3 regions of the Streptomyces sp. NPDC001980 genome follow, and region 3 is predicted to be linked to each of the others. Evidence: riboswitches for the same ligand, from Rfam matches in the RefSeq annotation. Region 3 holds a riboswitch; each other region holds the start of a gene.
The links. A riboswitch is a leader RNA that binds a small molecule or an ion and turns the genes downstream of it on or off. The one in region 3 is predicted to bind cyclic di-AMP.

Region 1: linked by a shared signal. The riboswitch ahead of ABT137_RS16665 (transglycosylase SLT domain-containing protein) and the one ahead of ABT137_RS30660 (M23 family metallopeptidase) in region 3 are both predicted to bind cyclic di-AMP.
Region 2: linked by a shared signal. The riboswitch ahead of ABT137_RS28495 (M23 family metallopeptidase) and the one ahead of ABT137_RS30660 (M23 family metallopeptidase) in region 3 are both predicted to bind cyclic di-AMP.

The regions. Positions count from the first base shown of each region.
Region 1 is NZ_JBEOYD010000009.1:221,448-231,362, reverse strand. It holds gene ABT137_RS16680 (LolA family protein) at 3-1,256, opposite strand; gene ABT137_RS16675 (CHRD domain-containing protein) at 1,572-2,495, opposite strand; gene ABT137_RS16670 (polyprenyl synthetase family protein) at 2,655-3,665, opposite strand; cyclic di-AMP (ydaO/yuaA leader) riboswitch at 5,132-5,330, shown strand; gene ABT137_RS16665 (transglycosylase SLT domain-containing protein) at 5,334-5,822, shown strand; gene ABT137_RS16660 (HAD family hydrolase) at 5,864-6,670, opposite strand; gene ABT137_RS16655 (FAD-dependent oxidoreductase) at 7,174-8,454, opposite strand; gene ABT137_RS16650 (carboxylate--amine ligase) at 8,482-9,726, opposite strand.
Region 2 is NZ_JBEOYD010000020.1:121,087-131,001, forward strand. It holds gene ABT137_RS28480 (bifunctional acetate--CoA ligase family protein/GNAT family N-acetyltransferase) at 1-103, opposite strand, end outside; gene ABT137_RS28485 (HPr family phosphocarrier protein) at 280-561, shown strand; gene ABT137_RS28490 (GntR family transcriptional regulator) at 769-1,464, opposite strand; gene ABT137_RS28495 (M23 family metallopeptidase) at 1,685-2,440, opposite strand; cyclic di-AMP (ydaO/yuaA leader) riboswitch at 2,453-2,616, opposite strand; gene ABT137_RS28500 (M16 family metallopeptidase) at 2,809-4,197, opposite strand; gene ABT137_RS28505 (M16 family metallopeptidase) at 4,194-5,597, opposite strand; gene ABT137_RS28510 (DNA gyrase/topoisomerase IV subunit A) at 5,886-8,342, shown strand; gene ABT137_RS28515 (CobW family GTP-binding protein) at 8,339-9,427, opposite strand; gene ABT137_RS28520 (citrate synthase) at 9,513-9,915, opposite strand, start outside.
Region 3 is NZ_JBEOYD010000023.1:100,926-110,840, forward strand. It holds gene ispG (flavodoxin-dependent (E)-4-hydroxy-3-methylbut-2-enyl-diphosphate synthase) at 1-547, shown strand, start outside; gene dxs (1-deoxy-D-xylulose-5-phosphate synthase) at 575-2,608, shown strand; gene ABT137_RS30635 (aspartate aminotransferase family protein) at 2,605-3,990, shown strand; gene ABT137_RS30640 (helix-turn-helix domain-containing protein) at 4,050-4,682, shown strand; gene ABT137_RS30645 (DUF6126 family protein) at 4,679-4,801, shown strand; gene ABT137_RS30650 (tyrosine-protein phosphatase) at 4,823-5,620, opposite strand; gene ABT137_RS30655 (alpha-galactosidase) at 5,819-7,891, shown strand; cyclic di-AMP (ydaO/yuaA leader) riboswitch at 8,199-8,359, shown strand; gene ABT137_RS30660 (M23 family metallopeptidase) at 8,364-9,311, shown strand; gene ABT137_RS30665 (SGNH/GDSL hydrolase family protein) at 9,609-9,915, shown strand, end outside.

The sequences.
Region 1 (9,915 bases), on a different contig from region 3:
TGCTACCCCGCGTTGGCCGCCTTCACCAGCGCAGCCTTGTCCACGGCGCCGACGTACACCTTGCCGTCGTCCGTGATCAGGGCGTTGATCAGCCGGGTGGAGAAGACGGTGCCCTTGCCGAACTTGCCGGAGACGGGGTCGCCGAGCGAGCCGAGGAAGCCGCTCAGGTCGCCGCCGCCGGAGGCGGAGCCGGTGGGCACGCCTCCCTTGCTGCCGGTGTCGAGGACGGCTATGGAGTTCCAGCCCTTGCCGAGGACGTCGAAACCGGACTTGTCGAGGCCCTTGGCGGAGCCGTGGCCGGGCGTCTCGGAGGCCTTGCCGCCCTTGTCCAACCCGCCGGTCTTGCTGTCCTTGCCGGCCTTGTCGCCCTCGGTGACCTTGGCGCCCTTGGGCGGGGTGAAGTTGAAGATGGAGGCGGCCGGCTTCGCGAAGCTGACCTGGGTGTAGCCGGCGTCGACGACGGCCGCGCCGCCGCTCGACGGGGTGAGCGTGAACTTCAGCGGCGTACCGGTCTTGGCGTCCACCGCGATGCTGATGGCGCCGACCGTCGTACCGGACTGCTTGGGCTTGATGACGAGCCGGTAGGCGTCCCGGCCGGCCACCTGGGCGGTGCCGTCGACCGTCACCGACGTGGTGTCGTCGACCGACTTGAGGACCTCGTCGGCGAAGTCCTTGGGCGTGGCCGGGGTTTCGTGCTGCTCGGCCTTGCCGGAGTCGGCGACGGTGGAGTGGTAGACCTCGTTGGACTTGCTGTCGTAGCCCCACACGTCGGTGCCGTTGTGGATGAGGCTGTACTCGGCGCCGCTCTCCAGCACCGACACCTTCTGCTTCTCGGGGCCGTCGGCGGCCACCCGCAGGGTGTGCGTGCCGGAGGCAAGCTCGGTGAGCTTGCTGGTCGGGTCGGCGGACGAGCCGTCGCCGCTGCCCTGGGTGGCCCCGGACATCAGGCTGCTCTCCAGACCGCCGAGGTCGGGCAGACCGAGGTCGGTGCTGATCTTCACGGTGCCGGACAGCTGCTGCACGTCCGACTTGGCGATCTTGTCGATGAGTTCCTGCGCGGTGGTCTTCGGCAGGTCGGGGTCGCCGGAGTCGGCGAGTGCCGGGACCAGGCCGATGGTGGCCGCAGCCACGCCCACCACCGCGACGGGAACGACGTATCGTGCGGCCTTGCGCCGTCGCTCGGCGCGCAACTCGTCGCGCAGCTCCTCGCCGGCCTGCGCGGCCCCCGTGCTGTCGTCGGATTCGTACGGTGCCATGTGTGCCTTACCTCCGTCGTCGGCGGCGGCCGTCCTCGCACGTGTCCCACCCTGAGCCGCCATTCTCACCCGAATCGGTGAGTGGTGGTGATTTCCGTGGTTTCCATCTCACCAAATCGGGGGCGGGTAAGCGTCAGACCACGGAGCCAACTCCGCGTACACCTGCGGTATGACACAAGGGTGGAGGCGCCTTCCCCGACCCGTAGGGGTCGTGCGGCGAAGGCGCCTCCTGTCACGTGCCGTGTCCGGCCGGCCGACGTGCCGTGTCCGGCCAGTTCACGTGCCCTGTCCGGTCAGTTCACGCCCCCTGTCCGGTCAGTGCTGCACGAACACGTAGTCCGCGCGGTAGGGGACGCCGACGACGGCTCCCGGGGTGCAGGAGCCGGCCGGGGCGACGCCGCCGACGGTGTTGAGGCGCAGGATCTCGCCGGTGTGGGCGAGCAGCCCGTGCTTCTTGCCGGACCGGGTGGTCCTGAGGTCCAGTTCGGGGATGTTGCCGGTGCCGTTCGCCGTCTTGGTCAGGACGGCTCCGGTGACCGCGGTGCCGTCGGGTGCGACCCACTGCGGGGTACCGGAGTTCGGTGCGACGAAGGAGTGGCGGATACCGCCGCCGAGCTTGGCGCTGACGTCGCGCTGGGCGAAGGCGTAGCCGCCGCCGTCGGCGGGCTTGCACTCGTAGATCTGCTTGCCGGTGACGACGGAGGCCTGGAAGCCGCCCCTGAGGTCGGAGACGGTGGTGACGGCGTGCAGCTGGCCGCGGAGGGCTCCGCCGGGGAACTCGGCGGTGTGCAGGTTGGCGTAGAAGGCTCCGGGGTCGGTGGTGAGCTGCTTGAGCAGGGCCTTGTCGGTGACCTTGACGCTGCCGGTGACACTGTGGCCCTTGGCCGTCTTCAGGAGTTTCCCGAAGTCGATCTTGACGCCGCCGTTGGCGCCCTTGGCACCCTGGTGGATGTGCAGGTCGGTGGGCCTGCCGGTGCCGCGCCAGGTCACGGCGACGGTCACCTTGTCCCCCTTGACCTTGATGAACTCCAGCGCCGCGCCGTCCTTGTCCCCGACGGCGGGTCCACCGGCGACGGGCACCTCGTTGGCACCGCGCAGGCTGGCGGCGAGGACGACGGAGGCGGTGGAGCTGTGGCCGGTGGCGGCGGATGCCGGGACGGCGGCACCGCCGAGAGCGGTGACGGTGACGGTGATGGCAGCGGCGACGAGGCTCTTGCGGCGCGTTGCGTCGATGACCATGATTCCGTTTTCTCCCCCTGTGTCAGCCGACGCCCCCTGCGTCGGCTTCTGCGGAGGAATACGGAGCACGTCCGGGATTGGACTCAGTCCAATCACGTGACCTGCGTCACACGGCGGGGGTTTTCTGGCAGCCTGGAGCCCGCAAGGCCCTCCGGAGGGCTATCCGGCGCGGTGCACCACCGCGTCGCACAGCTCCACCAGCGCCACCTTGGGGTCACATTCCGGCAGCGGACTCAGCGCGGCCCGCGCCTCCTCGGCGTACCGGACCGCATCCCGGCGGGCCTGCTCCAGCGCCGGATGCGCGCGCAGCGCCGTCAGCGCCTCCGCGTGCCGCGCGTCGTCCGTGAGGTCGGAGTCCAGCAGCTCGCACAGGGCGATGTCCTCGGCCAGCCCCAGCCGGGCCGCCCGCTCCCGCAGCCGCAGCACCGGAAGCGTCGGCACGCCCTCGCGGAGGTCCGTTCCCGGGGTCTTCCCCGACTCGTGGGAGTCGGAGGCGATGTCCAGGACGTCGTCGGCGAGCTGGAAGGCGACACCGAGCCGTTCGCCGTACTGGGTGAGGACGTCGACGACCGTCTCGTCGGCACCCGACAGCATGGCGCCGAAGCGGCAGGAGACCGCGACCAGCGAGCCGGTCTTGCCGCTGAGCACGTCGAGGTAGTGCTCGACCGGGTCACGGCCGTCCGACGGGCCTGCCGTCTCCAGGATCTGACCGGTCACCAGCCGTTCGAACGCGAGGGCCTGGACCCGGACCGCCTCGGGGCCGAGGTCGGCGAGGATCTGGGAGGCTCGGGCAAAGAGGAAGTCGCCAGTGAGGACGGCGAGCGAATTGCCCCAGCGGGTGTTGGCACTGTCGACACCGCGCCGCACGGCGGCCTCGTCCATGACGTCGTCGTGGTACAGCGTGGCCAGATGGGTGAGCTCGACGACGACGGCCGACGGCACGACACCGGGTGCGTACGGATCGCCGAACTGCGCGGCAAGCATCACCAGCAGCGGGCGGAACCGCTTCCCCCCGGCCCGTACGAGGTGCTGCGCGGCCTCCGTGATGAACGGGACCTCGCTCTTGGTGGCTTCTAGCAAGCCCTCCTCGACAGCCGTCAATCCGGCCTGGACATCGGCTTCCAGAGCCTGGTCCCGCACGCTCAGCCCGAACGGCCCGACGACGGTCACGAGGGGTCTCCTGTCTGCTGGTGTCTACTGGCGATTACACGGTTTGTCGATAGGTCGCTGCCATCACTCAAGTCAGCGTATCCGGTCAGGTTTCGATCACCGATAGCGCCCACGGTTACACCCCGGGCGCTATCGGATCATGACCGTTATGTTTTTGATCAGCCGATACGATCTGACATCCACTGACTTAACAGGAAGTACGGACAGTTGTCCCGAACCGAGGCCCAGGCCGTGTCCCGCAGCGGGCCCCGCGCCGGGTTCGGATCCCGGGTGGCACCCGGGCGCCCGTCCGGCGGTGAGCCCTCCGGACGACTGCGGCCCGGAATCGGCCCCGCCTCCCCCGACCGACGTCACCTGCCCGGGCGTACCCCGTCCGCCGCCCGCCCAAGCCGACGGGTGCACCCGATGCACGAACGGCGACACCCCGCACCCGTCCGTACACCCTTCCTCCACGAGACCACGCACGACGCCCTCCGCGTTTCGTTGGCCTACGCCCCCGGTCGACATCCTCCCGGTCGACGCCCTCCCGGTCGACGCCCTCCCGGTCCGCGTCCTCCCGGTCCGCGTTCCCTCGGTCCACCCCCTCGATCCGCATTTCCTTGACCGTCATCCCCCGACCGTCATCCCCTCGACCGACGGAACGGCGTCCCTGATCAATCCCTGCGCGCGCGTGGCGCCCGCGCACCTCCCCGCCGGCTCGCGGGAACGTCGGCACGTTCGGGTTCCCGCCCGGGACGGCCGCCATGACAACGACGCGCACCACAGGGGAGGTTCCGCCCTCACGGTGGACACGCCCACCGGAGATCACCGGTTCCACACCCCCCTCCCCCGACGTGACGAGAATCACGTACACACGCAACGACCCCCGACGCCCTCCCGACCACTCCGGACACCCGGCCCCGTCAACCGCCCGCCCCGACCTCCCCGTTGGGCCCGGTCGGCGCCACGCGCGCGTAGCCGAGGCTTCCGAAGTTGACGGAGGGTGCGCCGGAGAGGCACCCGATCGAGCGAGCAGGACAGTCGTCAGCACGCCCCCTCCCGGGTTCCACCCGCACTCAGCCGATCATCCACACAAACCGGCAATTCGGACTACTCGTAGAAATTGCCCATATCGAGAACCGTTCCACGCGCCCCACAGAGGCAATCCGCACGAATGTGCGCGAGGCGACTCCCCCCCGAACCAGGAAAAAGGCGGATTCCACGCATCCCTCATGTCTGATTTGCCGTTATTGCGATTTCGTGAAGTAGGTCACGTGGGCCCGGGTGACGCAAGGGCTGTAAGGCAACCCTTCCTTTCCTTTCCCTGTGGGCCAGTTGAAGGTTGGCAGCCGCAAAGGATCAAGCGCCCCATACGACGCAGATCAAGTTCAATCGGCATGTTGTGTGAATCAGCCTCTTGTTCCGGACATGTGCTCTCGCATACGTTCCGGCTCGCCGGGCGGACGCCGAATCCTGCCGCCGCCCGTACTGACCCATCGACGAGTTCATTCGCACGGCAGGAGCGGGGGACCCAGGTAAGTCGCCGGACCGGGCGGCCGACGTCACAGAACAGACGTCGTTCCGGAACGGCTAGGGGTGAAGTCGCATCGCCTTCGGACGGTGCGGCCGGGCACTCCCCGGGCCCGAACCCGACAGCTCACCTCGCAGGCGACGGAGAGGAACTTCGCCATGCCTGCTGCCGCTCAGCACCGCCGTCCCCGCCGTAACAGCATCATCCGTACGCTCGTCGTCGCCGGCACCGGCGCCGCCGTCCTCGCCCTGCCGCTCATCGGGGCCGCGTCCGCCTCCGCCGCCACCTCCTCCAGCACGACGGCCTCGACGACTCTCGCCGGGTACCCGAACAACCTCGACGGCTGGATCCGGGAGTCGCTCGCCATCATGGCGGAGAAGCACATACCAGGCACCTACAACGGCATCTACCGCAACCTGATGCGGGAGTCCTCCGGCAACCCGCGGGCCATCAACCTCTGGGACTCCAACGCGGCCAAGGGCATCCCGTCCAAGGGCCTGCTCCAGGTGATCGACCCGACGTTCAAGGCCTACCACGTGGACGGCACGTCGTTCGACATCTACGACCCGGTCGCGAACATCACCGCCGCCTGCAACTACGCCGCCGCGCGGTACGGCTCGATCGACAACGTCCACGGGGCGTACTGACCGACGTCCCGGATCAGACGTCCCAGGTCAGACGTCCTGGATCAGTCGAAGAGTCTTTCGAGGACGACGGCGATGCCGTCGTCCTCGTTCGACGCGGTGATCTCGTCGGCCATCGCCTTGAGTTCAGGGTGGGCGTTGGCCATCGCCACCCCGTAGGCCGCCCACTCGAACATCGGGATGTCGTTGGGCATGTCGCCGAAGGCGATGGCCTGTCCGGGGCTGAGCCCCAGACGGTCGGCGGCCAGCGCGAGCCCGGTCGCCTTGGTCACCCCGCACGGCTGCAGTTCGACAGTCCCCGGCCCCGACATCGTGACCGTCGCCAGCGATCCGACCACCGAGCGGGCGGTCGTCGCCAGTTCGTCGTCGGACAGGGTGTGGTGGCGCAGCAGCACCTTGCTGATGGGCGCGCACCACAGGTCGTCGCGCCGGGCGACGCGCAGCGCGGGCAGCGTGGGATGGGGCATCAGATAGCCGGGCTCGATGAGCGTGAGCCCGTCCACGCCGTCCTGGTCGACCGCCGCGTACACCTGGCCGACCTCGGCCTCGATCTTGCCGAGTGCGGTCTCCGCCAGTTCCCGGTCCAGGGTGACCGACCACAGCAGCCGGTCCGCGCCGGCGTCGTACACCTGCGCGCCCTGACCGCAGACCGCGAGTCCCGTGCAGCCGAGGTCGTCGAGGAGTGGGCGCACTCTCGGAGCCGGACGGCCGGTCACCACGAGGTGCCGGGCACCGGCCCGGCCGGCCCGCGTGAGCGCGGCGAGCGACCGTTCCGAGAGCGTGTCGTCGCCGCGCAGCAGCGTGCCGTCCAGGTCGGTGGCGATCAGTGAGTACGGGGAGGGTGCGACCATGATCAGAGAATACGGACAGCACGGCCCTGGGACTCACTGTGCGTTTCGGCCTCAAGTGGCTTTCGCCGCCTCCGTGATGGGGCCGTTGTCAGTGGCGGGCGTTACGTTTTACGAGATGCTCGGCACCTGCCCCGAGAGCCCGGCCGGCGATGCGCTGTACGTCGAGGAGGGCCGGCGGCTCGGACTCTGGTTCGACGGGGACGGCGATGCGGCCGAACTGGACGCCGCGCACCGGTGGTTGGGGCTGGACTTCGCCGACCCGGGCATCCGGCAGGCCCGGGATCCGCACGACGGCGGCCAGATCGAGAAGATCCTCGGGCGGCCGCTGCCGGTGGTGGTCTTCGGCATGTACTACCCCTACCCGGGCCGGGAGGCCCAGGGCGAGGCTGCGGGGGGGAGCGGCCAGGCCGCCCGGGTCGGTCGAGGAGTTCCTGGCCCGGCTGCGGGCAGCCGAGGAGGAGGTGTGGCCCTCGGGGGCCGGGTGACGGTCGGGCCCCGGGGTGTCAGGCGTGGGCCGCTGCCAGGTGGCCGGCGAGGCGCGGTGAGGCGAACGCCGTACCGCACACGAACCGCATCACCGGGCCGTACGACGCCGCCGCCGGGAGGCCCGTGAAGTACAGGCCGGGTACGGAGGAGACGTATCCGGCGCCGAGTCTCGGGGCGCCGCGCGTGACGGCGACCCGGGTGCGCAGCTCGGCGCCCAGGAAGTCCATCGCGGCGGTGTCCACGCGGTAGCCGGTGGCGGCTATGACGTGGTCGGCGGTGAGGCGGTCGATGCCGCCGTCGTGGGTGCGGACGGTGAGGACCGGAGCACCGCCGGAGGTGTCGGCGCCGGTCACAGCGGCGACCTCGCGGACCTGGACCTTGCCTTCGAAACGGTCGCGCAGCCACCAGGCGCCGAGCGGGCCGAGCACCCGGCGGACCAGGTAGTGGCGGGTCTGCGCCGGGAGGTAGCGGTAGGGGTGCGGGTAGTAGCTGAGTGCCCACAGGGACCAGGCCCGGCCGAACGGCGACTCAGGGCGCAGCTTCGGCTGGTCCCAGGGCGGGGCGCCGAAGGCGACCTTGCCACGCCCTCGCGAGACCACCCGCACCTGGGCGCCGGCCTCGGCGGCGAGGGCCGCCGTCTCCAGCGCGGACTGCCCGGCGCCGACGACGATCAGCTCCTTGCCGGAGAAACGGGTCAGGTCGTGGTGCTGGGAGCTGTGCGAGACCGGTCCCGCGGGTCCGTCGGCGCCCGCCCGGGCGAGCTCGGCGGGGAGGCGGGCGAGCCCGGACAGGCCGGTGGCGACGACGACCGCACGAGCCGTGAACGACTCCCCCGAGTCCAGCTTCAGTTCAAAACCCGCCGAGCCTCGCGCCTTGTACCGGTCCGCCTTACGCCGGTCTGCTTTGTACCGGTCCGCCTCGTGCGGGTCCGCCTCGTGCGGGTCGCCCATGCGCCGGTCCACGGAGACCACTCGCGCCCGCTCCAGTTCGGGCACCAGTTTCTGCTGGAACCACTCGCCGTAGCCGATGAAGGTCTCCACCGGGATGATGTCCTCGTCGGTCACCAGCCGGCGGGTGCCCACGGCGTCGCAGTAGTCGGCGAGGGTGTGCCCGCGCTGAGGGCAGTCCAGGTCGGAGGCGGCGGGGGTGGACTTCAGGATCATCCCGGCCGGCATGTGGTCGCGCCAGCTGACCATGGGGTCGCCGAAGACCCGGACGGGCACACCGCGCGCCCGCAGGTGGGCGGCGGTGGACAGGCCGAAGGGCCCGGCACCGATGACTGCTACCGGTTCGATCACGAAGTCCCTCCCCCAGGAACGTGGTGCCTACTTCGTGGCGGCACTGGAGCCGCGGCGGTTGGTGCGCCACAGCTGGTAGAGGTGCTTCGCGCCCGGACGCACGAAGCGGGCGAGCATGGTGACGAACGGCAGCGGGTCGTCGCCCGCCAGCCAGGCCAGCTCGGTCCCGCTCGGCCGCCTCGGTGCGTGCGGCGTCGTGTAGCCGCTGCGGCGGTAGGCGAGGAGCGCGGGCAGGTCGATGTTCTCCACCACGTAACGGTGGCCGGCGCGCTGTTCCCCCTCCGGAACGCGGCGCCCGGTCAGGTCCAGATGCATGGCACGGACGACGTCCACCCCCGACTCGCTCTCGAAGAGCCGGAACTGGGCGCCCATGCGCGGATTGAAGTCGAGCAGCTTGTACTGCCCGTCCCGCCGGTCGAAGCGCAGGTCGAGATCGATGATGCCGGTGAAGCCGATCTGCTTGATGAAACGCGCGGCGAGGTCGGCGAGTTCCGGGTTGTCGACGACGTACGCGTTCGCGGTCATGCCGGCGTGCGGCGGCCAGGAGCGGACCTTGACTCCTGTGAACAGGGCGCGCGGATCGGAGTCGGCATCGAAGTAGGCGTGCACGATCCAGTCCTCGGCCTCCTCCCTCGGGAGGTACTCCTGGAGGATGACACCCGGATGGGTGCCCCAGTCACGGGCGAGGGTGAGCAGTCCCTCCCGGGTGGCGATCCGTGTCGTTCCGTTGACGGCGGGCTGCTTGCGCCGGACGAACGCCTCTCGGTTCTTGGCGACGATCGGGAAGCGGGCCTTCTCCGCGAAGTCGGCGATCTCGTCGTACGAGTCGGGGAAGACGGCCGCCGGGCTCGGGATGCCGTGCTCCACGCACAGTTCGTGCAGGCCCTGCTTGCTCGCCAGACGGCGGGGCAGTTCCGGGTCCACGCGCGGGAAGAGGAAGCGGTCGCCGAGCGCGTCCTGGTGCTCGGCGATCAGGACGGCGGCCTCCTCGTCGGTGGGGATCAGCACCGTCGGACGGCCGATGCGGCGGCCGATGCGCAGCAGTCCCTCGACGAGACGGTCCGGTTCCTCGGCGCCCGTTGTCGGCCATACGAACGCCCGTTTGAGATAACGGGACGAAGCCGCCGGCGTGTACGCGTCCTCTGTTATCGCGTACATGGGAACGCCCAGGCGGCCCAAGCTGCGAATCGCGCCGACCCCGCCGTGGTGCAGCGGATAGTCGCCGAACTTGACGATCAGGCCCGGCACGTCACGGTCCGCCTCGAACGGCACGCTGACGGCATTCCTGGCCACGGGTCCCCCCACGTGTCCCCCTCTACGGACCGGACCCACCCCGTCCGTGTCCCCCAAAGGACGCTAAGCCGGAATTGCCCCCTCCGACAAGGGCTATTAGGACATTGCGAACTCTTTAGACACTGTCACGACAGCCAACTCACCCGTAACGTGTGGCGCGACCACATG
Region 2 (9,915 bases), on a different contig from region 3:
TGATGGGCCGGATGCGCGCGGTACCCCCGTCGCGCAGCACCACGTCAGCCTCCCAGTGGGACGGGTACTCGTGCCGGTCCTGCGGGTCCGCCGGGGTCTGCATGGGCCCCAGAGTACGGCTCGCGTCCGACAACGGCGCGAGGCAGTCTGTGGAGGACGGACGCCGGACCGAGGCCGCGGTCCGACGACACACCCGGAGGGGCTCACGTCCCCTCCGGGCATGCTTCACGATGTGGGAAACTGGTCTAGACAACCCTGAACACCGAAGGGCAGCATCACATGGCTGAGCGCCGCGTCAACGTCGGCTGGGCCGAGGGCCTCCACGCCCGCCCCGCTTCCATCTTCGTCCGAGCCGCCACGGCCGCAGGCGTCCCGATGACGATCGCCAAGGCCGGGGGCAACCCCGTCAACGCGGCCTCCATGCTGGCTGTCCTGGGGCTGGGCGCCCAGGGCGGCGAGGAGATCGTCCTCGCCTCCGACGCCGAGGGCGCGGACGCCGCTCTCGACCGCCTGGCCAAGCTGGTCGCCGAGGGTCTCGAGGAACTCCCCGAGACCGTCTGAGCGACCTGCGCCCGCACGTCCGGGGCCGCGCCACTCCCACGGGGGTCGGCGCGGCCTCGTCGTTTCCCCGCCGCCCGTACCGGGCCGTCCGTCATGTGCCGCAATTCCCACACGTTAGGAGCGCGACCGCGAATTCCCGGCGCGCGTGAATTCGGGCAGCGAAAATACGCCCCGCCGAATAACACCTCTTTGTATACGGCGCGCGTGTTAATGCCGCAGGCCCGACATGTTTACGGGGTGTTGCGAAGTCCTCACACCGTTCGCCCGTTCGGCGGCACCGGGAAAGCGCAGCCGATGGGAGACCGTCGAGCGCTCGGTGTGCAGGGCCGTGACCGCCCGGGCGCGGTCGCCGTCGCCGCGCGCCACCGCGTCCACGATGGCGCCGTGCTCCGTCCAGGACTCCACGGGGTTGGCAGGCGTCTCCACGGTGTACATCCAGGCGATCTTGTGGCGCAGCTGGGTGAGTGTCGAGGTCAGGGCGTGGCTGCCGGAGGCCTGCGCAAGGGTCTCGTGGAACCAGCCCCCCAGGGAGCGCAGGTCCTCGCTGTTGCCCCGCCTGGCCCGCTCCTGCCCCAGCCTGACCAGTCCGCGCAGCACCTTGAGGTGGGCCTCGGTGCGGCGCTGGGCGGCCCGGGAGGCGCCGAGCGGCTCCAGGAGCATGCGCATCTCCAGCAGGTCGGCGGCCTCCTGCTCGGTCGGTTCGGCGACGCAGGCGCCCGCGTGCCGGCGCGTCACCACGAAGCCCTCCGCCTCCAGGGTGCGCAGGGCCTCACGGACGGGGACGCGCGAGACCCCGTAGCGGCGGGCCAGGAGTTCCTCGGTGAGCCGGCTGCCGCGCTCGTAGACACCCGCGACGATGTCGTCCCGGATCGCCGTGCATACCGAGTGCGCCGGAATACGCATGACCGACCTCCGCCTTAATCCCCGTGAAACGCCGCCGAGTGACGCCCGTTCCGTGACTCTATTGCAATGAGCCGGAATTTCCGACGGGGGGCCGGAATCCAGGGATATATTTTGGACAGTGGGGGCACGAAAACGACGAAAGCCCCGGCACTGAGGCCGGGGCTTCGCAAGATCTCACCGGATGTCGTTCGAGCTTCGCCCGGAGTGAGATCGGCTCGCGTCAGACGTTCACGCCGTGCTTGCGGAGGTAGGCGACCGGGTCGACGTCGGAGCCGTACTCGGGGGTCGTACGGGCCTCGAAGTGGAGGTGGGGACCGGTCGTGTTGCCGGTCGCGCCGGAGAGGCCGATCTGCTGGCCCGGGGTGACCTTCTGCCCCACCGAGACGCCGATGGACGAGAGGTGCCCGTACTGGGTGTACATGCCGTCGGCCATCTTGATGACGATCTCGTTGCCGTACGCCCCGCCCCAGCCGGTGGAGACGACCGTGCCGGTGCCGACCGCGTGCACGGCCGTGCCGCTCGCGGCGTGGAAGTCGATGCCGGTGTGGGCGCCGGAGGACCACAGGGAGCCGCCGGTCTTGTAGCCGGTGGAGACGTAGGAGTCGCTGATCGGTGCGACGAAGGTGTTGAGGCGCTTGCGCTCGGCCTCGCGGGCGGCACGCACCTTGGCCGCGCGCTCCTTCTTGGCCTGCTCCGCGGCCTTCTTGCGGGCGACCTCCTCGGCCGCCTTGCGCTCGGCGACCGCCTGCTGGGCGGCGGCCTGGGCGTCGATCTGCTCGGCGACGGAGTCGCTGATCGTGATGACCGGGGTGAGGCCGGTCTGCTCCACGGAGTTCTCGGCGGCGAGCGCCGGGGCGGCGGAGACGGTGCCGACGACACCGGTGGTGGTGAGGGCCGCGATGCCGGCGGCCTGCGCGGTGGTGCGCTTCACCCGGCCGGGACGACGGTGCTTCCCGGAGGCGCACATGAACGCCATGTAGAGGCTGGTCCTTTCCTTCCCTCTCGCCTACCGGGTTAGCTGACGGGTTCGGAGCAGGAAGGTCTCCTACGGGCCCCCTCACGACACGCGCGGGCGCCCGATTCACCCCAGGGACTGCGTGGGTCCCCGGCTCCCCTGGCTCGCGCCGTACGGGGACTCGGCGATGACTGTCCGGTGCCGCGGACGCGGCGCGATGCCTGACGGACAGCCCGGAAGAACCTACGAGGGCCCGCCTTCCATGCTCAAACGGAACACTGTTTTTGTCGCGCATCCCACAGGGCAGACAGGCAACCTCTGCCCCAATTCGGACATTCCAGAGCCCTGGTGACCGGGTGGCCGCCAGGGCTCTGCACACGCGCGTGCCGCTACTCCGCGGCGACGACCGTGACTTCGCCGATCCCGAGCGCCTCGACGGGCTCCTTGATCTGTGCCGCGTCCCCGACGAGGACGGTCACCAGGCGGTCCACCGGGAAGGCGTTCACGACCGCCGCGGTGGCCTCCACGGTGCCGGTGGCGGCCAGTTGCCGGTACAGCGTGGCCTGGAAGTCGTCGGGCAGGTACTGCTCGACCTGGTCGGCCAGGGTGCTCGCGACGGCCGCCGCCGTCTCGAACTTGAGCGGCGCCACCCCGACGAGGTTCTGCACGGCCACGTCGCGCTCGGCGTCCGTGAGGCCCTCGGCGGCGAGCGTGCGCAGCACCGTCCACAGGTCCGTCAGGGCCGGTCCGGTGTTCGGGGTGTCCACGGAGCCGCTGATGGCGAGCATCGAGGCGCCGGTGCCGTCGGGGGCGGACCGCAGGACCTGCCCGAAGGAACGGACGCCGTAGGTGTAGCCCTTCTCCTCGCGCAGGACGCGGTCCAGGCGGGAGGTGAGGGTGCCGCCCAGGCAGTAGGTGCCGAGCACCTGGGCCGGCCACACGCGGTCGTGCCGGTCGCCGCCGACGCGGCCGATGAGCAGCTGGGTCTGGACGGCGCCGGGGCGGTCCACGATGACGACCCGGCCGGTGTCGTCGGCGGTCACCTGCGGGACCGGGCGGGGCTGCGCGGTGGAACCGCGCCAGGCGCCCAGGGTCTCGCCGAGCAGCTCGTCCAGGTCGATGCCGGTCAGGTCGCCGACGACGACCGCGGTGGCCGTGCCGGGGCGGATGTGCCGGTCGAAGAAGGCACGTACGGCGGCCGCGTCGATCTTCTCGACGGTGTCCTCGGTGCCCGGGCGTGGGCGGGACATCCGCGCGGTGGACGGGAACAGCTGCTTGTAGAGCTCCTTGGCGGCGCGGCGGCCGGGGTTGGCCAGCTCGTGCGGGATCTCGTCGAGGCGGTTGCGGACCAGCCGCTCGACCTCGCTCTCGGCGAACGCGGGGGCCCGCAGGGCGTCGGAGAGCAGCCCGAGGCCCTTGGCGAGCCGGGAGGCCGGGACCTCCAGGCTGATGCGGACGCCGGGGTGGTCGGCGTGCGCGTCGAGGGTGGCGCCGGCCCGCTCCAGCTCGGCGGCGTACTCCTCGGCGGAGTGCTTGTCGGTGCCCTCGGAGAACGCGCGCGCCATGATCGTGGCGACGCCGTCCAGGCCGGCCGGCTCGGCGTCCAGGGGCGCGTCCAGGAGCACCTCCACGGCGACGACCTGCTGGCCGGGGCGGTGGCAGCGCAGCACGGTCAGGCCGTTGTCCAGGGTGCCGCGCTCGGGGGCCGGGAAGGCCCAGGGCCTGGCCTCGCCCGGCTGCGGCTGGGGGTGGAAGTCCATGGTGGCGAGCTCGGTCACTTGGCCGTCTCCTCGTTCTCGTTGCCGGCCTCTACGGTGGCTTCCTTCTCCGGGTCCTCGCCGCGCCCCGCCTCCTGGGTGTGCTCCGCGGACTCCGCGGACAGCGGTTCGTAGACGAGCACCGCGCGGTTGTCGGGACGCAGCCGGGCCTTGGCGACCTCCTGGACCTCCTCCGGGGTGACCGTCAGGACGCGCTGGACGGCGGTCAGGGCGAGCTGCGGGTCGCCGAACAGGACGGCGAAGCGGCACAGTTCGTCCGCGCGGCCCGCGACGGTGCCGAGCCGGTCCAGCCACTCGCGCTCCAACTGGGCCTGGGCGCGCTCCATTTCCTCGGGCGTCGGGCCCTCCTCGGCGAACCGGGCGAGCTCCTCGTCGATGGCGGCCTCGATGACCGGCACCTCGACGTCACCGGAGGTCTTCACGTCCAGCCAGCCGAGCGAGGGCGCCCCGGCGAGCCGCAGCAGGCCGAAGCCGGCCGCGACGGCCGTACGGTCGCGCCGTACCAGGCGGTTGTAGAGCCGGGAGGACTCGCCGCCGCCGAGGACGGTGAGGGCCAGGTCGGCCGCGTCGGACACGCGCGTGCCGTCCTCCGGGAGCCGGTAGGCGGCCATCAGCGCCCGCGCGGGGACCTCCTCCACGACGACCTCGCGCAGCTGCCCGCCCATGATGTCGGGCAGCGAGCCGTCACGCGGGGTCGGCTTGCCGTCGTGCGCCGGGATGGAACCGAAGTACTTCTCGACCCAGGCGAGGGTCTGCTCCGGGTCGATGTCGCCGACGACCGACAGGACGGCGTTGTTGGGCGCGTAGTAGGTGCGGAAGAACGCGCGCGCGTCCTCCAGGGTGGCCGCGTCCAGGTCCGCCATCGAGCCGATCGGCGTGTGGTGGTAGGGGTGGCCCTCCGGGTAGGCGAGCGCGGTCAGCTTCTCGAAGGCCGTGCCGTAGGGGACGTTGTCGTAGCGCTGGCGGCGCTCGTTCTTGACGACGTCCCGCTGGTTCTCCATCGACTCGTCGTCCAGGGCGGCGAGCAGCGAGCCCATGCGGTCGGCCTCCAGCCAGAGGGCGAGCTCCAGCTGGTGGGCGGGCATGGTCTCGAAGTAGTTGGTGCGCTCGAAGCTGGTGGTGCCGTTGAGCGAGCCGCCTGCGCCCTGGACGAGCTCGAAGTGGCCGTTGCCCTTCACCTGGGCGGAGCCCTGGAACATCAGGTGCTCGAAAAGGTGAGCCAGGCCGGTACGGCCCTTGACTTCGTGCCGGGAACCGACGTCGTACCAGAGGCAGACCGCCGCGACCGGGGTCAGGTGGTCCTCGGAGAGCACCACGCGCAGACCGTTGGCCAAGCGGTGCTCGGTCGCTGCCAGGCCTCCGGAGCCTGTCTCGGCCGTGGTCGTGTGACCCATGGGCATGTACGTCCCTTCGCTCGCGGAAGCGGTCCCGAACCGCGGTTTTTCTGCCGGTCCTGCCACTGTATGCAAGCGTGCGGGGGCCGGGCGAAGTTCCCGCACGACGTACGCCCACAGCGGATCGCGTAGCCTGCGTCCGACCCGCCTCGAATGTCTCCGGGCCGCGCTCCGGGCGGCTTCCGGGCACCGGGGCGGGCCGCGGAGACCGGGTCCTGGCCCGGGTTGTCAGTGCCGCGGTCCACAATGGTCCGCGTCAGATCCCGTTCACGCATGAGCAAGGAGCCGGCAGCGATGGCCCGCCGCAGCACGAAGACCCCGCCGCCCGACGACTCGTTCGAGGAGAGAATCCTCGACATCGACGTCGTGGACGAGATGCGCGGCTCCTACCTCGAGTACGCGTACTCGGTCATCTACTCGCGCGCCCTGCCGGACGCCCGCGACGGACTCAAGCCGGTGCACCGCCGGATCGTCTACCAGATGAACGAGATGGGCGTGCGCCCCGACCGCGCCTACGTGAAGTGCGCGCGCGTGGTCGGCGAGGTCATGGGCAAGCTGCACCCGCACGGCGACTCGTCGATCTACGACGCGCTGGTGCGCATGGCCCAGCCGTTCTCGATGCGCGTCCCGCTGGTCGACGGCCACGGCAACTTCGGCTCGCTGGGCAACGACGACCCGCCGGCCGCCATGCGGTACACCGAGTGCCGGATGGCCGAGGCGACGAGCCTGATGACCGAGTCGATCGACGAGGACACGGTCGACTTCTCGCCCAACTACGACGGCCAGGAGCAGGAACCGGTGGCGCTGCCCGCCGCGTTCCCGAACCTCCTGGTCAACGGCTCGTCGGGCATCGCCGTCGGCATGGCGACGAACATGCCGCCGCACAACCTCGGCGAGGTCATCTCGGCCGCCCGCCACCTGATCCGCTACCCGAACGCGGACCTGGACACGCTGATGAAGCACGTCCCCGGCCCCGACCTGCCCACCGGCGGCCGGATCGTCGGCCTGGAGGGCGTCCGGGACGCGTACGAGACGGGCCGCGGCACCTTCAAGATCCGGGCCACGGTGGCGGTGGAGACGGTGACGGCCCGCCGCAAGGGCCTGGTCATCACCGAACTGCCCTTCACGGTCGGCCCCGAGAAGGTCATCGCCAAGATCAAGGACCTGGTCAACTCCAAGAAGCTGCAGGGCATCGCCGACGTCAAGGACCTCACGGACCGCGAGCACGGGCTGCGCCTGGTCATCGAGATCAAGAACGGCTTCGTGCCGGAGGCGGTCCTGGAGCAGCTCTACAAGCTGACGCCGATGGAGGAGTCCTTCGGCATCAACAACGTGGCCCTGGTGGACGGCCAGCCGCTCACCCTGGGCCTCAAGGAGCTCCTGGAGGTCTACCTCGACCACCGCTTCGACGTGGTCCGCCGGCGCAGCGAGTTCCGCCGCGGCAAGCGCCGCGACCGGCTGCACCTGGTGGAGGGTCTGCTCACCGCCCTCGTCGACATCGACGAGGTCATCCGGCTGATCCGCTCCAGCGAGAACAGCGCGCAGGCCAAGGAACGCCTGATGGAGCGCTTCTCGCTGTCGGAGATCCAGACGCAGTACATCCTCGACACTCCCCTGCGCCGCCTCACCAAGTACGACCGCATCGAGCTGGAGGCGGAGAAGGAGAAGCTCACCGCGGAGATCGCCGAGCTGACCCGGATCCTGGACTCGGACGCGGAGCTGCGCAAGCTGGTCTCGGCGGAACTGGCCGCGGTGGCCAAGAAGTTCGGAACCGAGCGGCGCACCGTCCTGCTGGAGGCCTCGGGCGCCGCGGCGGCCGTGGTGGACCTCCAGGTGGCCGACGACCCGTGCCGGGTGCTGCTCTCCTCGACGGGCCTGCTGGCCCGCACGATGAACGGCGGGCCGTTCGCGGAGGACGCCGACGGCAAGCGCGCCAAGCACGACGTCATCGTCTCGGCGGTCCCCGCGACCGCGCGCGGTGAGGTCGGCGCGGTCACCTCGACGGGCCGCCTGCTGCGCATCAACGTCGTCGACCTCCCCCAGCTCCCGGACACGGCGACCGCCCCGAACCTCGCCGGCGGTGCGCCCCTCTCCGAGTTCCTCTCCCTGGAGGACGGCGAGACGGCGGTCTGCCTGACCACCCTGGACGAGTCCTCGCCGGGTCTCGCCCTCGGCACCGAGCAGGGCGTGGTCAAGCGCGTGGTCCCCGACTACCCGTCCAACAAGGACGAGTTGGAGGTCATCACCCTCAAGGAGGGCGACCGGATCGTGGGCGCGATGGAGCTGCGCACCGGCGAGGAGGACCTGGTCTTCATCACGGACGACGCGCAGCTGCTGCGCTACCAGGCCTCCCAGGTGCGTCCACAGGGCCGCCCGGCGGGCGGTATGGCGGGCGTCAAGCTCACCGAGGGCGCGAAGGTCATCTCCTTCACCGCGGTCGACCCGGCGGCCGACGCGGTGGTCTTCACGGTGGCCGGCTCGCGCGGCACCCTCGACGACTCGGTGCAGACGACGGCGAAGCTGACCCCGTTCGACCAGTACCCCCGCAAGGGCCGGGCCACCGGCGGCGTGCGCTGCCAGCGGTTCCTGAAGGGCGAGGACTGCCTGTCCTTCGCCTGGGCGGGCCCGGTCCCGGCGAAGGCGGCCCAGAAGAACGGCACCCCGGTCGACCTCCCGGAGATCGACCCACGCCGCGACGGCTCCGGCGTGTCGCTGGCGAAGACGGTGTCGGTGGTGGCGGGCCCGGTCTAGGCCCCGTACGCCCCCGCAGGCTCGTCGTCAGGGCCTTCCGCAAGGCCCTGGACGTACCGCAGGACGCCCCACATGCCGTGCTCGTCGGCGTGTGGGGCGTCGTTCGTGCACGCCTCCAGGTCCTTGCGGAGCGCGGCCGCGTCGATGCCGGAGCCGATCAGCACGAGCTGCGTGAGCCGGTCCTCGCCGCGCCCCCAGGCCTCCGGGTAGAACCGCAGGAACCGCCCCACGGCGTGCACGGCGTACCGGTTGCCCGTGTCGTACGGCCCGAAGTCGACGTACCCCTTGATCCGGTAGAGCCCCTCGGGACGGCTGTCGAGGAAGGCCATCAGCCGACGGGGGTCGAGGGGCTGCGCGGCGGCGAAGGAGAGGCTGTCGTAGGCGGCGTGCAGATGTCCCCCGTGCGCTCCGTCGCCGTCGTGGTGGTGGTCGTGCAGGTCGTCGAAGGACAGCTGTCCGATGCGCTCGGCGGTGGGCCGGCAGTCGAACAGGAACTCGGGGTCGACGCGGCCGTAGGTCGCGGGGACGACGGCGGCCCCGCGGTCGCTGAGCGACCGCACCAGTCCGAGGACGCGCTCGCCGCCCTCCGCGGCCCGGTCGAGCTTGTTGACGACGACCAGGTCGGCGAGGGCGAGGTGCCGGTCGATCTCGGGGTGCTTGGCGCGGGTGTCGTCGAACTCGGCGGCGTCGACGACCTCGACGAGGCCGCCGTAGACGATGCCGGGGTGCTCGCTGGCGAGCAGCATCCGGACGAGTTCCTCGGGTTGGGCGAGACCGCTGGCCTCGATGACGATGACGTCGACACCGGTGCCGGGGTTGGCGAGCCGCTCCAGGTAGACGTCCAGTTCACTGGCGTCGACGGCACAGCACAGGCACCCGTTGCCGAGCGAGACGGTCGAGTCGCCGAGGGCCCCGGCCACGGCCATCGCGTCGATCTCGATGGCCCCGAAGTCGTTGACGATCGCCCCGATCCGGCTGCCTCCGCTGCGGTGCAGCAGGTGGTTGAGGAGCGTGGTCTTCCCGGACCCCAGGAATCCGGCGAGAACGACGACCGGGATCTGCCGGGGGGTGGGGTGGTGCTCCAACGGGGGGCCTCTTTCGCGCGGGCGGGGTGGCGGGCCGGTCCAGGATAGGAAATCCCACCGGACCGGACACCACACCCCGTTCCGGCTACGCGGTGACGGCGTTGACCACCCCCGGCTCCGGCCCCACATACCGTGCCACCGGCCGGATGATCTTCGAGTCCGTCGCCTGTTCCAGGATGTTGGCGCTCCAGCCGATCGCGCGGGCCGCCGCGAACGTCGGGGTGAACATCTCCCGGGGCAGGCCGCACAGTTCCATGACCACGCCCGCGTAGAACTCCACGTTGGTGTGGAGTTCGCGGCCGGGCTTCAGCTCGGCGAGTATGCGCTCGACGTGGCGTTCGACCTCCACGGCGAACTCGACCCGGGGGCCGCCGAAGTCCTGGGCGATCTCGCGGAGCATGCGGGAACGGGGGTCCTCCGTGCGGTAGACCGCGTGCCCGAAGCCCATCACGCGGTCACCGGCGAGGACCCGTTCGCGGATCCACGGG
Region 3 (9,915 bases):
GCAGCTCGCCGCCCAGTGCGACTACCCGCTGCACCTCGGGGTCACGGAGGCGGGCCCGGCGTTCCAGGGCACCATCAAGTCCGCGGTCGCCTTCGGGGCGTTGCTCTCGCAGGGCATCGGTGACACGATCCGCGTCTCGCTGTCCGCCCCGCCCGCGGAGGAGGTCAAGGTCGGCATCCAGATCCTGGAGTCGCTGAACCTGCGGCAGCGGCGCCTGGAGATCGTCTCCTGCCCGTCCTGCGGACGCGCCCAGGTCGACGTCTACAAGCTGGCGGACGAGGTGACGGCAGGCCTGGAGGGCATGGAGGTGCCGCTGCGCGTCGCCGTCATGGGATGCGTGGTCAACGGCCCCGGCGAGGCACGGGAGGCCGATCTGGGGGTCGCCTCCGGCAATGGCAAGGGGCAGATCTTCGTCAAGGGCGAGGTCGTCAAGACCGTGCCCGAGTCGAAGATCGTGGAGACCCTGATCGAGGAAGCGATGAAGATCGCCGAGCAGATGGAGCAGGACGGCGCCGGGTCCGGAGCACCCGCCGTCACGGTGAGCTGAACAGCACGGACCGAGAGGGGGCCGAGCGTGACGATTCTGGAGACCATCCGGGGACCACGCGACCTGAAGGCGCTGTCCGAGGCGGAACTCGGCGAACTGTCCGAAGAAATACGCGAGTTCCTGGTGCACGCGGTCGCCAGGACCGGCGGCCACCTCGGGCCCAACCTGGGCGTCGTGGAGCTGACCGTCGCGCTGCACCGGGTCTTCGAGTCCCCGGCCGACCGCATCCTCTGGGACACCGGCCACCAGAGTTACGTCCACAAGCTGCTGACCGGCCGTCAGGACTTCTCCAAGCTGCGCGGCAAGGGCGGCCTGTCCGGATATCCCTCGCGCGAGGAGTCCGAGCACGACGTCATCGAGAACAGCCACGCCTCCACCGCGCTCGGCTGGGCCGACGGCCTCGCCAAGGCCCGCCAGGTGCAGGGGGAGAAGGGCCATGTCGTCGCGGTCATCGGCGACGGCGCGCTGACCGGCGGGATGGCCTGGGAGGCGCTGAACAACATCGCGGCCGCCAAGGACCGGCCGCTGATCATCGTCGTCAACGACAACGAGCGGTCGTACGCCCCCACCATCGGCGGCCTCGCCAACCACCTCGCCACGCTGCGGACGACCGACAGCTACGAGAGGGTGCTGGCCTGGGGCAAGGACGTACTCCTGCGCACCCCGGTCGTGGGCAACACCATCTACGAGTCCCTGCACGGCGCCAAGAAGGGCTTCAAGGACGCCTTCGCCCCGCAGGGCATGTTCGAGGACCTGGGCCTCAAGTACGTGGGTCCGATCGACGGCCACGACATCAAGGCCGTCGAGTCGGCGCTCCGGCGCGCGAAACGTTTCCACGGGCCGGTGCTCGTGCACTGCCTCACGGAGAAGGGGCGCGGCTACGAGCCCGCGCTCGCCCACGAGGAGGACCACTTCCACACCGTCGGCGTGATGGACCCGCTCACCTGCGAGCCGCTCGCGCCGTCCAACGGCCCTTCCTGGACCTCGGTGTTCGGCGAGGAGATCGTCCGGATCGGCGAGGAACGGGACGACGTCGTGGCCATCACCGCGGCCATGCTGCACCCGGTCGGCCTCGGCAAGTTCGCCGAGCGCTTCCCCGGCCGGGTCTGGGACGTCGGCATCGCCGAGCAGCACGCGGCGGTCTCGGCGGCCGGCCTCGCGACCGGCGGACTGCACCCGGTGGTCGCCGTCTACGCCACGTTCCTGAACCGTGCCTTCGACCAGTTGCTGATGGACGTGGCGCTGCACCGCTGCGGGGTGACGTTCGTGCTGGACCGGGCGGGCGTGACCGGGGTCGACGGCGCCTCGCACAACGGCATGTGGGACATGTCCGTCCTCCAGGTGGTGCCGGGCCTGCGGATCGCCGCCCCGCGCGACGCCGAACAGCTGCGGCTCCAGCTGCGCGAGGCGGTCGCCGTGGACGACGCGCCCACCCTGGTGCGGTTCCCGAAGGAGTCGGTGGGCCCGGAGATCCCGGCGGTCGACCGGGTCGGCGGGATCGACGTCCTGCACCGCGGGGAGGACGCGCGGGTGCTGCTGGTGGCGGTCGGCGTGATGGCGCCGGTGTGCCTCCAGGCCGCGGAGCTGCTGGCCGCGCGAGGCATCGACTGCACGGTCGTCGACCCCCGTTGGGTCAAGCCCGTGGATCCCGCGCTGCCGGTGCTGGCGGCCCAGCACGAGCTGGTGGCCGTCGTCGAGGACAACAGCAGGGCGGCCGGGGTGGGCGCGGCGGTCGCGCTGGCGCTGGGCGACGCGGACGTGGACGTGCCGGTGCGGAGGTTCGGGATTCCGGAGCAGTTCCTGGCGCATGCGAAGCGGGGGGAGGTGCTGGCCGACATCGGGCTGACGCCGGTGGAGATCGCGGGGCGGATCGGAGCGAGCCTCGCGGGGCGGGGGGCCGACGCCAAGGGGGGTGCCGCAGGGGGGCGTTCGGCGAGTGCGGCGCCGTCCGGGCTGGTCGCGCCCCGCGGCGGTAGCCGCAAATCGATGCGCCCCGCGCCCCTTCGGGGCGCCTCAGCCGAGGGCGCTGTCATGGATGGCGCTTACAAGGAGAAGGAATGAGCACGGAGTTCGACCTCGGCGCGTTGCTGGCCGAGCGTGGAGCCGAGCGGTATGAGCTGCACGCCAAGTACCTGAACCACCAGCTCCCCCGCATGCTGCACACCATCGGCTTCGACAAGGTCTACGAGCGGGCCGAGGGCGCCCACTTCTGGGACGCGGACGGCAACGACTACCTGGACATGCTCGCCGGGTTCGGGGTGATGGGCCTGGGCCGTCACCACCCCGTCGTCCGCAAGGCCCTGCACGACGTCCTGGACGCGCAGCTGGCCGACCTCACCCGCTTCGACTGCCAGCCGCTGCCCGGACTGCTCGCCGAGCGCCTCCTCGCGCACAGCCCGCACCTGGACCGGGTGTTCTTCGGCAACAGCGGCACCGAGGCGGTGGAGACGGCCCTGAAGTTCGCCCGCTTCGCCACCGGCAGGCCCCGCGTCCTCTACTGCGACCACGCCTTCCACGGCCTGACCACCGGCTCGCTGTCGGTCAACGGCGAGGACGGCTTCCGGAACGGCTTCGCCCCGCTGCTGCCCGACACCGCCGTACCCCTCGGCGATCTCGACGCCCTCGCCCGCGAGCTGAAGAAGGGCGACGTGGCCGCCCTGATCGTCGAGCCGATCCAGGGCAAGGGCGTGCACGAGGCACCGCCCGGCTACCTGCGCGCCGCACAGGAGCTGCTGCACCGGCACAAGGCGCTGCTGATCGCCGACGAGGTGCAGACCGGCCTCGGCCGCACCGGCGACTTCTACGCCTACCAGCACGAGGAGGGCGTCGAGCCCGACCTGGTGTGCGTGGCCAAGGCGCTGTCCGGCGGGTACGTCCCGGTCGGCGCCACCCTCGGCAAGGACTGGATCTTCAAGAAGGTCTACTCCTCCATGGACCGCGTCCTGGTCCACTCGGCCAGCTTCGGCGCCAACGCCCAGGCCATGGCGGCCGGGCTCGCCGTCCTCTCCGTCATGGAGAACGAGCAGATCGTCGCCCATTCCCGGGCCGTGGGTGAGCAGCTCAAGTCCCGGCTGGCCGCGCTGACCGACAAGTACGAGCTGCTCGCCGAGGTACGCGGCCGGGGCCTGATGATCGGCATCGAGTTCGGCCGGCCCAGCTCGCTGAAGCTGCGCAGCCGCTGGACCATGCTGCAGGCCGCCCGCAAGGGCCTGTTCGCCCAGATGGTCGTCGTACCGCTGCTGCAACGGCACCGGATCCTCACCCAGGTGTCAGGCGACCACCTGGAGGTCATCAAGCTCATCCCGCCGCTGGTCGTCGACGAGTCGGACGTGGACCGCTTCGTGGACGCCTTCACGGACGTCATGGACGACGCCCACAGCGGCGGCGGCCTGATGTGGGACTTCGGCAAGACACTGATCAAGCAGGCGGTGGCCAACCGCTAGCTTTTTGTCTCTGAGGCAAGAAAATTGCCTCGGAGACAAAGCTGCGGCTGAATGGAGGCATGAGCCCCTCCGACAACGAGCGGGCGGGCGGGCCGGTCGACGACCTGCCCGCCGTCGCCCCGCAGCTGCGCTCCCTGCGCCGCCGCGCCGGCCTCACCCTGGAGTCCGCCGCCCGCGACGCCGGGCTGTCGCCCGCGCATCTGTCCCGGCTGGAGACCGGGCAGCGGCAGCCCTCGTTGCCGATGCTGCTCGCGCTCGCGCGTGTCTACGGTACGACGGTATCGGATCTGCTGGGGGAGACCGTCGCCGACCGGGACGCGATCGTGCGCGCCGGTGACATGGAACCGACCCGCGCCGGCGGCTGGACGTACTGGCAGGCCGGGGCCTCCGGCCGGGGCATGCAGGCGCTGCGCGTCCGGGTGCCGTACGGCACCCAGGGCGACATCGTGCGGGTGCACCCCGGCGAGGAGTGGCTGTACGTCCTGCAGGGCCGGCTCCGGCTGCGCCTCGGTGACACCACCCATGTGCTCGCGCCCGGCGACAGCGCGCACTTCGACTCGCTGACCCCGCACCGGCTCGCCGCCGAGGATCAGGACGGGGTCGAGCTCCTTTTCGTCCACACCCTGCTGCAGAGTCCCACGGCCGCGCTGTGCCTGGGACCCGGCACCGGCATCACTGGAGAGCTGCTGTGAGCAATATCGAGGAGAAGTTCCCCCGGTCCCTGTGGATCCGGCTGGTCATCTACCTCGCCGTCGGGCACGTCCTGGCCGGCTTCCTCTACCTGCTGTTCGCCCTCGGCGGCAAGGGCTGAGCCACCGCCCTCCGTCCGGCCTCAGTCGAGCAGGCGCTCGCGCAGCCGCCCCCGGGTCTCCGGGGCCAGCTTCAGGCCCTGCTCCAGGTACGTGTCGACGTCGCCCCACGTCTCCTCGATGCTCTCGAAGGCCGCCGTCAGGTACTCCGCGCGGGCATCGAAGAGCGGGCTCAGCAGCTCCATCACCTCGGGGCTGTACACACTGTCCCCGCTGCCGTTGCGCTTCACCTTGTAGCGGCGGTGCTTGGCGTTGGACTCCAGGTAGTCGGCGAGGATGGCGTCCCGCTCCACACCCACCGCGAGCAGGGTGACGGCTATGGAGATGCCTGCCCGGTCCTTGCCGGCCGCGCAGTGCATCAGCGCCGGGACGCTGTCCTCGGCGAGCGCGTGCAGCACGCGCGAGTGCTCGTCGGTGCGGTCCTTGACGATCGTGCGGTAGGAGTTGACCATCCGCGCCGCGGCCCTGCCGTCGCCCAGGAGCCCGCGCAACTGCTCGATGTCACCGTCGCGGACCATCGTCCAGAACTCGGCGCCGTGCGCCGGGTCGGTCAGCGGCAGATTCACGTTCCGTACGCCGGACAGCTCGACGTCCGGGCCCTCCAGCTTCTGGTCGGCCGCGTTGCGGAAGTCGAAGATCGTGTGCAGGCCGAGCGAGGCGAGGAACTCCGCGTCCGGTTCCGTCGCGTGCGCCAGATGGCCGCTGCGGAACAGCACGCCCGGCCGCACCCGGCGCCCGTCCACGGTCGGCAGGCCGCCCACGTCACGGAAGTTGCGCACACCGGCCAGCTCGGGCTCGGTCGACGGGACCTGCTGCGTCACGGGGGCTCCTCCAGGTCGGGCCCCGTCGGCGCTGCTCGTCGACGGGCACTGGACCGACCATACGACATCGGTTTCCACAGGCAATGAGTTGTCCACAGGCATCGCCTCCGAGGGCCGTGACCCTTGCCTCCGGAGCCCGTGGCCCTTGATGATGTTGGTGCTTGAGCGGATCTGTTGGCCCCTGTGTGAGGTTTCTCGATGCTGGACATCGCCGAAAACGGTCGTACCTGGCTCCTGTCGGGCCCCGGCAGCAGCTACGCGCTGCATCTGACGGAGGCCGACGAACTGCTCCACCTGCACTGGGGGCCGAGGATCCGGCTCGCCGACGCCGAAGAACTCAGCACCCGGGCACTGCCCGGCTACTGGGCCTTCGAGTCCCCGCTGGACGGCCGCGAGGAGTACCCCGTCGAGGGCGGCCCCCGCTTCGTCCGCCCCGCGCTGTCCGTGCGGACCGACGAGCGCCGGGGCACCGAGTGGACCTTCGACTCCTACGCGGTCGAGGAGGACGAGCTCCGGCTGCGCTTCACGGACGACGGCATCGTCATCACCCTGCACTACCGGATGCGCGGCGATGTCGTCGAGCGCTGGGTGACCGTCGGCAACGAGACACGCGCGCGCGTGGAGCTGCTCCGCGCCGACCCCGCCACCTGGACGCTCCCCGACCGCGAGGGGTGGCGGCTCTCCCAGCTGCACGGCCGCTGGGCCGCCGAGTCCCGGCTCACCAGCGCCCCGCTCACCTACGGCGAGAAGGTCATCGGCAGCCGCCGCGGCCACACCAGCCACCAGCACCTGCCCTGGGTCGCCCTCGACACCGACGCCACCGAGGAGCGCGGCGAGGTCTGGGGCTGCGCCCTCGGCTGGTCCGGCTCCTGGCGGATCGCGGTCGCCCAACTCCCCGACGCGCGCGTGCAGATCACCGGTGGCGCCGGCTACGACGACTCGGGCCTGCTGATGCTGGCCGAAGGCGAGTCGTACACCAGCCCCGTCTTCGCGGGCCTGTGGACCGACGGCGGCTTCGGCGGGGCCAGCCGCGCCTGGCACGCCTACCAGCGGGCGTACATCATCCCGGACGCCGACCAGGACCGGCCGGTGCTGTTCAACTCCTGGGAGGCCACCACCTTCGACATCTCCGAGGAGCAGCAGGCCACCCTCGCCCGCCGGGCCGCCGCGATCGGCGTCGAGCTGTTCGTGGTGGACGACGGCTGGTTCGGCGCCCGCACCAGCGACCGCGCCGGCCTCGGCGACTGGACGCCCAACCCCGACCGCTTCCCCAAGGGCCTCAAGCCCCTCGCCGAATACGTGCACGCCCTCGGCATGCAGTTCGGCATCTGGGTCGAGCCCGAGATGGTCAACGCGGACAGCGACCTGTACCGCGCGCACCCCGACTGGGTGCAGTACCAGCAGGGACGAAAGCGGACAGAACTCCGCAATCAGCTGGTCCTCAACCTCGCTCGCGAGGACGTTCAGGAGTACCTCTGGGAGCAGCTCGACACCCTGCTGTCCAGCGCCCCGATCGACTACGTCAAGTGGGACTTCAACCGCTGCTTCACGGACGCGGGCTGGCCCGGCGAGCCCTACCCGCAGCGCCTGTGGGTCGACCACGTGCGCGGGCTGTACGCCCTGCTCGACCGGATCCGGGCGGCCCACCCGAACGTCGCCATCGAGTCCTGCTCCGGCGGTGGCGGGCGGATCGACCTCGGGATCATGAGCCGCACCGACGAGGTGTGGACATCCGACAACACCGACCCGCTGGACCGGCTCGCCATCCAGCACGGCTTCAGCCAGATCCACCCCGCCCGGGTGATGTCGGCCTGGGTCACCGACAGCCCGAACCACCAGCTCAACGGCCGGGTCAGCAGCCTGCGTTTCCGGTTCGTCAGCTCCATGGCCGGGGCGCTCGGTGTCGGCGGTGACCTCTCGCAGTGGACCGAGGAGGAGCTCGCCGAGGCCGGCCGCTGGGTGGAGCTCTACAAGGAGATCCGGCCCCAGGTGCAGCGCGGCGACCAGTTCCGGCTGCGGCCGCCGACCGGCGGGCTCAGCGCCGTGCAGTACACGCTCGGCGACGAGACCGTCGTGCTCGCCTGGCTGCAGGCGCAGAGCTACGGCGAGCCGGCGCCGGCGCTGCGGCTCCAGGGGCTCGACCCGACAGCGTCGTACGAATGCCGCGAAACGGGCGAAGTGTATGGGGGTGCCGTTCTGTTGCATCACGGGCTGCACACCGGCCTGAAGGGCGACCTGGATGCGGCAGTCATCCGGCTTCGTCGGATCTGACGTATCTGTCCGAATTAGCACCTTCATTACAACTCGCTGCGTAATAAGGGGACGTGGTGTGACGTGCGTGAGGAGCGTCATATTCGTGACCGTCCGTCGCGCGTCATGTTCACGTAATTCCGGCGCATTCCAAGAAGATTGGAAAATCGAATAGGTCGGAATTTACGGAGGGTGACCGTTATTTCCGGCAACGGATCAAGTGAAACCCGGACGGCCGGAACCGGCTGCTTGTCCACGTCCGTCCTACTCGCTTACGTTCGCCACACATCCGGGCGGAACGCCGAATCCTGCCGCCGCCCGGAGTCCCCACACACACTCACCCGTGCCCGGCAGGAGCGGGGGACCCGCCAGGTATGACCGCCTGTTCCGGTTCCCGGGACGGCTAGGGGTGTAGCCACGTCTTCCCGCGTGGCCGGGCAGCTCCAGCCCGAACCCGACAGCTCACCTCGCAGGCGCAGGAGAGGAATGCGCCATGCCCGCGAAGGGTAAGCACCGCCGCCCCAAGTCCCAGCGTTTCACCCGCTCGATGGCCGTCGCCGGAACCGGTGGCGCCGCGCTGGCTCTGCCGCTGATGGGGGCCACCGGCGCCCACGCGGCCGCTACGCAGTCCGTTTCCGAAAAGGCCACGCAGTCGCTTCCGGCGGTCGAGAAGACCGCGGTAAAGGAGACGGTCGCGCAGAATTCCGGCGCCGCGCATTCCGCACACCGCGTCTACACGGTGGTGCCCGGCGACTATCTCTCGAAGATCGCCCGCGACCACAACGTCCGCGGCGGCTGGCACCGGCTCTACGCCGACAACCGGCAGGCCGTCGGCGACAACCCCTCGCTGATCCACCCCGGCCTCAAGCTCACCCTCGGCGGCCGGCACACCGCGACGGCGGACTCCTCGGACTCCGGCTCCCGTTCGCAGGCGCAGTCGAACCCGCAGTCGAACCCGCAGTCGAACCCGCAGTCGTCCACCTCGTCCTCGGCCTCCTCGGACGGCTCCGACGGTTCGGTCACGACCGCCTCCGGCTTCGCCCTCCCGGTCACCGGTGGCGCCGTCGGCACCGGCTACCACGTGGCCGGCAGCATGTGGTCCAGCGGCTACCACACGGGCGTCGACTTCGTCGTCCCGACCGGCACCCCGGTCAAGGCCGTCGGCGCCGGTACGGTCGTCACGGCCGGCTGGGGCGGCGCCTACGGCAACCAGGTCGTCATCCGGCTCGCCGACGGCTACTACGCGCAGTACGGCCACCTCTCCGCCCTCTCGGTCTCGGTCGGCCAGACCGTGACCGTGGGCCAGCAGGTCGGCCTCTCCGGCGCGACCGGCAACGTGACCGGCCCGCACCTCCACTTCGAGATCCGCACCACCCCCGACTACGGCTCGGACGTGGACCCGGTCGCCTACCTCCGCTCCAAGGGCGTCGCCGTCGGCTGACCCGGCGCCCCCACTGGTCTGACACTGGTCTGACACGCACTCCGAAGGCCGGACCCCGATCCCCGGGTCCGGCCTTCGGTGTTTCGCGTTCGATGTTTCCGGGGCCGCCCCGCGCGAGCGCACATCCACGATCAACCCGTCAACGTCGCTGATCAGAGCCTTATTCCAGGTTTGGCAAAGTATTTAAAAGTGTCTTATCTCACCGAGAGTCAACCCCTTATTACGGTCGCGTAGGTCACAGCCGAAGGTGAATCATGGTCCGATGTGGGAGACGACGCGAAGAGTGACAATGCATCAGTGATCGGGTCGTACGCGGCGGTGGGGGACAGCTTCACCGAGGGCGTGGGAGACCCCGGCCCCGACGGGGCGTTCGTCGGCTGGGCCGACCGGTTCGCGGTACTGCTGTCCGACCGGCGGCCCGAGGGCGACTTCAGTTACACCAACCTCGCCGTGCGCGGGAAACTGCTCGACCAGATCGTGGCGGACCAGGTGCCGCAGGCCCTGGAACTCGCCCCGGACCTGGTCTCCTTCAGCGCGGGCGGCAACGACATCATCCGCCCCGGCACCGACCCCGACGAGGTGGCCGAGCGGTTCGAGCGGGCCG